One region of the Clostridium sulfidigenes genome, then DNA from elsewhere that is predicted to be linked to it. Evidence: riboswitches for the same ligand, from Rfam matches in the RefSeq annotation. Region 1 holds a riboswitch; each other region holds the start of a gene.
The links. Region 1 has a riboswitch for thiamine pyrophosphate ahead of thiS (sulfur carrier protein ThiS). Riboswitches for the same ligand answer to the same signal wherever they lie in the genome.
Positions count from the first base shown of each region.

Region 2: it holds a riboswitch for thiamine pyrophosphate, as region 1 does, so the genes downstream of both, thiT (energy-coupled thiamine transporter ThiT) here and thiS (sulfur carrier protein ThiS) in region 1, are expected to answer to the same signal.
Region 3: it holds a riboswitch for thiamine pyrophosphate, as region 1 does, so the genes downstream of both, thiC (phosphomethylpyrimidine synthase ThiC) here and thiS (sulfur carrier protein ThiS) in region 1, are expected to answer to the same signal.

Region 1 is NZ_JBQHQR010000019.1:29,451-31,724, reverse strand. Features, by position in the region: gene ACTNBA_RS17265 (LysR family transcriptional regulator) at 1-597, shown strand, start outside; gene ACTNBA_RS17260 (hypothetical protein) at 683-832, opposite strand; TPP riboswitch at 978-1,076, shown strand; gene thiS (sulfur carrier protein ThiS) at 1,292-1,486, shown strand; gene thiF (sulfur carrier protein ThiS adenylyltransferase ThiF) at 1,560-2,274, shown strand, end outside.
Region 2 is NZ_JBQHQR010000011.1:76,649-78,922, forward strand. Features, by position in the region: gene ACTNBA_RS13145 (C40 family peptidase) at 1-407, shown strand, start outside; gene ACTNBA_RS13150 (cold-shock protein) at 608-808, shown strand; TPP riboswitch at 948-1,043, shown strand; gene thiT (energy-coupled thiamine transporter ThiT) at 1,155-1,799, shown strand; gene ACTNBA_RS13160 (YhfM domain-containing protein) at 1,874-2,274, opposite strand, start outside.
Region 3 is NZ_JBQHQR010000013.1:45,771-48,044, reverse strand. Features, by position in the region: gene ACTNBA_RS14305 (threonine/serine exporter family protein) at 1-207, shown strand, start outside; gene ACTNBA_RS14300 (hypothetical protein) at 285-692, opposite strand; TPP riboswitch at 936-1,037, shown strand; gene thiC (phosphomethylpyrimidine synthase ThiC) at 1,236-2,274, shown strand, end outside.

The DNA of each region.
Region 1 (2,274 bases):
GGAGATACCATATCAAGATATTTTTTATTACCCTATTTAGAACAATTTCACAAGGAATATCCCAATATTAAGTTTAAAATAATAAATGCCACAACCTTAGAGCTTTGTGCTAGTGTAAAGTCAGGGGAAATAGATATTGCAATTTGTAATTTTCCTATTGAAGATTCCGCACTGGAACTTAGAGAATGTATGGATATTCATGATATATTTGTCTGTGGAAATAAGTACAAGAACCGTTGCTCTAGACCCATTAGCCTCGAAGAAATAACAAAATTACCATTAATATTATTAGAATCTAAATCTATATCAAGGCAATACATAGAAAAATATATGTTATCTAAAGGAATTAAAATTACTGCTGAAATCGAATTAGGATCTTATGATTTATTATTAGAATTCGCAAGGGCAAACTTAGGAATAGCCTGTGTTATTAAAGAATTTTCAAAAGAATATTTAGAAAAGGGAACAGTATATAAAGTGAAATTAAAAGAAGAAATACCTAAAAGAAGTATAGGGCTATGTTTTTTAAAGAGTGTGTCCCTTTCTCCCGCAACTACAAAATTTATTGAAATACTAGAGCATAAAACAGACATATAGGACAAAAACATATACAAAAATAGAATATACCCTGAAAGCTTAACACACAAAATAGAGGATTACTTTACAGGGTATTTTGTATTAACTAAAAATGACTACTTACTTCTTCTCTTTCAATTCTTTTTACATCTTTTAATCTTAAATGAGTTACGTCCATAATTTTATCATAGGATTCTCCATCTATAAGCATTTGTTTAGCTTTTTCACGTAGCTCAGGGTTATCTTCTAATTTCATAAATTTAACCTCCTTCAACATTTCGTTCAACCTTATTTTGTGATTATTATAAAAAACTATTCATATATATAGGAGCGCAATTAGGTATTTATTGAATGGTATAGTTGAATTTGTAAATCCGCAATGTTATAATAAATATAATTTAATAGATAGCTAGGGGTGCCAATTTGGCTGAGAAGGAAAGTCCTAACTCTAAGAACCTGATATGGTTAGTACCATCGGAGGGAAGCAAATAATAAATCTTATTTTTATATAAAATAAAAGTCTTGCTTATGCAAAATTAGTATTTTTATAAAAGCTTAAGTAAAGATATAATTTTAATTATTAATATCTAAACTTAAATAAGAAGATATTGTTATATGAGTTATTGAGATTTTCAACACCTAGCATTTGTTAGGTGTTTTTTATTTGTAAAAATAAGTTAGTTAATGTACATAGGTATTGAAAGAAGGTGAAAATATGAAGGTTAATGGAAAAAGTGTAGATATGAATGGAATAACTACTATAAGCAGTTTGCTAAGTAAGTTAGATGTTAATGAAGAAAAGGTAGTAGTGGAATTAAATAAAGAAATAGTACCAAGAGAAAATTATTGGGAAATATATTTAAAAGAGGAGGATATTATAGAAGTTATATCTTTTGTAGGGGGAGGCTAAAGAGAAATTATAAATATATTTGAAAAGACTTTTACAGAAAGATGTAGAGTGGTGGATTTGTTTGAATGAGAAAATTAAAATTAAAGTTAATGAAAACATAGAAGAAGTTAATAAGGGTGAAACATGTCTTCGTTTAAAGGATAGGCTTAATCCTAGTTGTGATGTGGTGATACTAAATGGATTTCCTTTAGTTAAAGATAAGATATTAAAGGAGGGTGACAACATTGTTTTTATAAAGAGAGGACAAGTTCCAAGTAAAAGTGAACTTAGAGGTGTTATGATGGCAAGGCATACACCAGGGGTACATGAAAAAGTATCAAAGGCAAGAGTAGCCATTGCAGGTGTAGGAGGCCTTGGGTCCAATATTGCTATATCCTTAGCACGGTTAGGAGTGGGATTTATAAGAATAATAGATTTTGATGTGGTAGAACCATCAAATTTAAATAGACAGCAATACTTAATAAGAGATATAGGAGAATATAAGGTTATTGCTTTAAAAAAACAACTCTTAGACATAAATCCATTTATAGAGATAAATGAAAAAATTGAGAAAATAGAGAAGGGGAATATAAAAGAATTATTTGAAGATGTAGATATTGTGTTAGAAGCTTTTGATAGTGCAAATTATAAAGCAATGTTGTGTAATGAGATATTAACTAAAGTTAAGGAATCAGTCCTTATAGCATCATCAGGTATGGCAGGTTTTTATTCTTCTAATGATATACAAACTAAAAAGATAAACGATAGGTTTTATATTTGTGGAGATGGAGTAAATGAAGCTAAAGAAG
Region 2 (2,274 bases), on a different contig from region 1:
AGGAAACTCCTCTTATACAAAGTAACTGTACTGGTGAAGACATAGTTGCTAAAGCTGAAGAATACATTGGAGTACCATACCTTTGGGGTGGATTTACCCCTGTAGGTTTTGACTGTTCTGGACTTGCTCAATATGTGTACAAGCAACTAGGAATCTCCTTAGAAAGATCTACATACTATCAAGTGCATCAAGGTGTTATTGTTCATCGTAAGGATTTAAAACCTGGAGATTTAATCTTCTTTACTACTAATGATGATGATCCTAATGATATATCTCATGTAGGAATCTATAAGGGTAATGATTTATTTATACAAGCTCCTAAACCTGGTGACTGCGTAAGAGTTTCTAACTTAAATTCTGCTTATTATAGTAATAGATATTATATTGCTAAACGTATAATAAAATAGTATAAAAAATTTTAAATTGAGAACACTATAATTAATATCTAAGAAATTAGATATGGTCAAATATTTTGAAAGGAGATTCCGTGCTTATCTTAATAATATTAAGATTTGATGCCCTAGAGTACACGACCAACAGGAGTAGCACCGCAAAACTGAGTATGTTGAAAAGGGTGCAACTATTTAAGTTGCTTAACGGAGATTATATGGAAGTAGGAACAGTAAAATGGTTTAATAGTGAAAAAGGGTTTGGATTTATATCTATGGAAGGTCATGAAGATGTATTTGTACATTTCTCTGCTGTAACGGGAGATGGCTATAAGGTTCTTGATGAAGGACAAAAGGTTCAATTTGAAATAGTTAGTGGGGATAGAGGCCCTCAAGCAGCAAATGTTACAAAAATATAGATATATATTTTAAAGAAATATGTATTATTCATCATTATAGAGACACGATTAAAATTCGTAGTCTCTATTTTTATTCGGTTTATATAGGGCTCTATTGAACTATAAAACTATGTATGCTATTATGAAAATATAAAATAATATATTGTGCTAGGGGTGCTTCGGCTGAGAAATGATTTTTCATTACCCTTTACCTGACCTAGATAATGCTAGCGTAGGGAAGCGATTAATAAGCTTAAGTTAATGCTTAGTTATTTAGCCGTGTTCTTACGAACATGGCTTTTTTGCAGAGTATAACTTCAGCTTCAACATTAGTCCTTAGCACTACTTAATTTAAGGAGGACTCTTTATGAATATCTTAGAAAATATGAAAAATATTCTAGCTAGTTGGACAACTATTGCCACCTTATTTGGTGTCCTAATTCTATTTTGTGTGTTTATAAAAGTTAAACATATCAAGTTTACTTCTAGATTAACAGCTCATATAGCCTTAGCAGTTGCTATGTCGGTAATTCTTCAGTTTTTCAAATTTTTCGAATTTCCTTTAGGTGGAAGCGCAACTCTTGCTAGTATGCTACCTATAATTTTAATATCCTTGATTTATGGGCCTACTATAGGAATATTCACTGGCTTTGTGTATGGAATACTAAACTTTGTTATAGGACCTGCATATATTCTTCACCCTATTCAAGTTCTTTTTGACTATACTCTACCTTTTATGGCAATTGGACTTTCAGGATTTTTTAAGAAAAATAAGTATTTAGCTATAATAGTAGCTTTCTTTGCAAGATTTATATTCCACTACATTGCAGGAATAATTTTCTGGGGAAGTTATGCTGCTGATTACAACTTAACTCCAGCAGTATATTCACTAGTATATAATGGTACTTATATTCTTATAGATTGTATAATTTGCTTAGCTGTATGCTCAGTTATAAATTTAAATAGTCTTACAAAACGATTAGCTCCTTATACTAATAATTCTATACAATAATTTAATAAGGATATAGCGTGATGTTCATTTAATCATCATGCTATATCCTTTTAATTACTATATTTATTTTACTTTTAGAATTCCTTCGGTTTTTCATCACTTATGTTAAACTTCCATTCTCCACGATCATAAACGTTACTTATATAATAGCTAGTGGAGGAAGCATTTTCAGTCTTTTCAAAGGTAACAATACCTTTATATTTCTTAGATGTATATCCTTCTGTTTTTATATTCATAACTACATTAAAATCATCTCTAGTAACAGAGGTATCCATGAATGTTACTGATTTAAGTTTATTTATTTTCTTCTTAAATTCCTCAATCTCTGTGGATATTTGAAAACGTGCAGCCATATTATCACTAGATATATTAACTCCAACATTACCTGCATCTTTATTAGCGGATACGTACTTATCTAAACAACTTAAAATAGAAGTATAATATACATACTCAAAGTCGATAGGTTTTCTTATAT
Region 3 (2,274 bases), on a different contig from region 1:
CCAGGAATATTCCCGTTAGTACCAGGAGTTATGGCCTATAACACAGTATTATATATAGTAGCTCAAAATTATGACCTTGCTTATAGCAGTGCAATGAAAACTATTATAGTAGGTGGAGCTATTGCCTTTGGAATGATGTTATCTTCAACTACTTATAAATTTTTTAGCAAAATTCAAAGAGATATAGAAACAAAGAAAGCAGCATAAAATAAAATATTAGGCTATGTTTTAAACTGTTGTTAAAACATAGCCTATATTTAAATTAAGTTTAAATTTATACTTAATTATTGAGCCTTCTTTTCGTTTTCCTTGTTATTTTCAGGGTTACACTTATTATCACACTCTGGTTTTCTCATATGTTTTCCAGGAGTCTTTGTATTTTGTTTTTTCTCATCAGTTTCGTTTAGAGTTGGTTTCTTTTCATCTTCTTTAGGAGCTTTTTCATTCTCAGGCTTAGACTCACTTATAGTTTGCTTCTTTTCATCAGGTTTTTTTGTCTTTTCTTCTTCCTCAATCATAGTTGGTTTCTTTTCCTCAGTGGGTTTTTCATCCTTAGATTTTTCTGATGGAGTCTCTATAGTAGTCATTTTTTCACTATTAGAATCCATTGATATATTATCATATCCAAAGGCTACAGTAGAAGAAGTCATGATGGCACCAACTAATGTTAGTATAATTAAAGATTTTTTCATTGTAATACACCGTCCTTTTAAAGTATTTACTTAAATTCTTAAGTATGAGTATATTTGATGAGAATAACAAGAATAAGGATAAGCTATTGAAAAATAAAAGGTTTAAGAAAACTCGACTTTAGTTTATCCTTAGAAAGAAAAAATATGTTATTAAAAATTTTCCATTAAAAATGTGGATAATAATAAATTAAAAGTGAATTTGAAAATTATAGTTTTTATGTTATAATGAAGTTAATTTAATAATTATTTAGCTAGGGGTGCCTAATGCTGAGAGAAGCAATAATTGCTTTAACCCTTGAACCTGATGTGGATAATGCCATCGAAGGAAAGCTTTAAAAGATTTTAATAATAGCTTATTTATAAAAATGTTTATAAATATTTATTTTATGAATTCATCTAAAGGCTTACCTTGTGTAAGCCTTTATTTTTTTAGATAAGAATTAATAAAGGTTTGTAAAAAAATATGTAAGCAATTATTTTCTCCTAAAGAAAGGCGCTAAATTATTAAATTAAATAATTATTGTACTTAGGGAGGAAGAAAGTATGAATTTTACAACACAAATGGATGCCGCTAGGAAGGGCATTGTAACAAGAGAGATGGAGATTGTAGCTAAGTCAGAGAATATGGATATTCAAGAGTTAAGGGCTTTAGTAGCGGAAGGGAAGGTAGCTATACCTGCTAATAAAAATCATAAATCTCTTGTACCACAGGGAGTAGGACAAGGTCTTAAAACTAAAATAAATGTAAATTTAGGTATATCCAAAGATTGTGATGACATAGATAAAGAAATGGAAAAGGTAAAAGTTGCTTTAGATATGAAAGCAGAGGCTATTATGGACCTTTCTAATTATGGAAAAACTGCGAAGTTTAGAGAAAAGTTAGTAGAAATGTCTACAGCGATGATTGGAACAGTACCAATGTATGATGTAGTTGGCTTTTATGATAAGGAACTAAAGGATATCTCTGTAGATGAATTCTTTAAAGTAGTAGAAAAGCATGCACAGGATGGAGTAGATTTTGTAACTATCCATGCAGGACTAAACAGGGAAACTATAAATACTTTTAAAAGAAATAAGAGGATTACTAATATAGTTTCAAGGGGAGGATCTCTTTTGTTTGCTTGGATGGAATTAAATCAGAGAGAAAATCCATTCTATGAGTATTTTGATAGATTATTAGATATATGTGAAAAATATGATTTAACTTTAAGTTTAGGAGACGCATGTAGACCAGGTTCGATAGCTGATGCCACAGATGCTTCACAAATTAAGGAGCTTATGGTATTAGGTGAGCTTACAAAAAGAGCTTGGGAGAGAAATGTACAAGTTATAATTGAAGGTCCAGGGCACATGGCTATAAATGAAATAGAAGCTAATATGTTACTTCAAAAAAGACTTTGTCACGGAGCACCATTTTATGTTTTAGGACCTTTAGTTACGGATGTAGCTCCAGGTTATGATCATATAACTTCTGCCATTGGTGGAGCTATTGCAGCAAGTTATGGAGCAGACTTTTTATGTTATGTAACTCCAGCAGAACATTTAAGACTTCCAAACCTAGATGATATGAAGGAAGGTATAG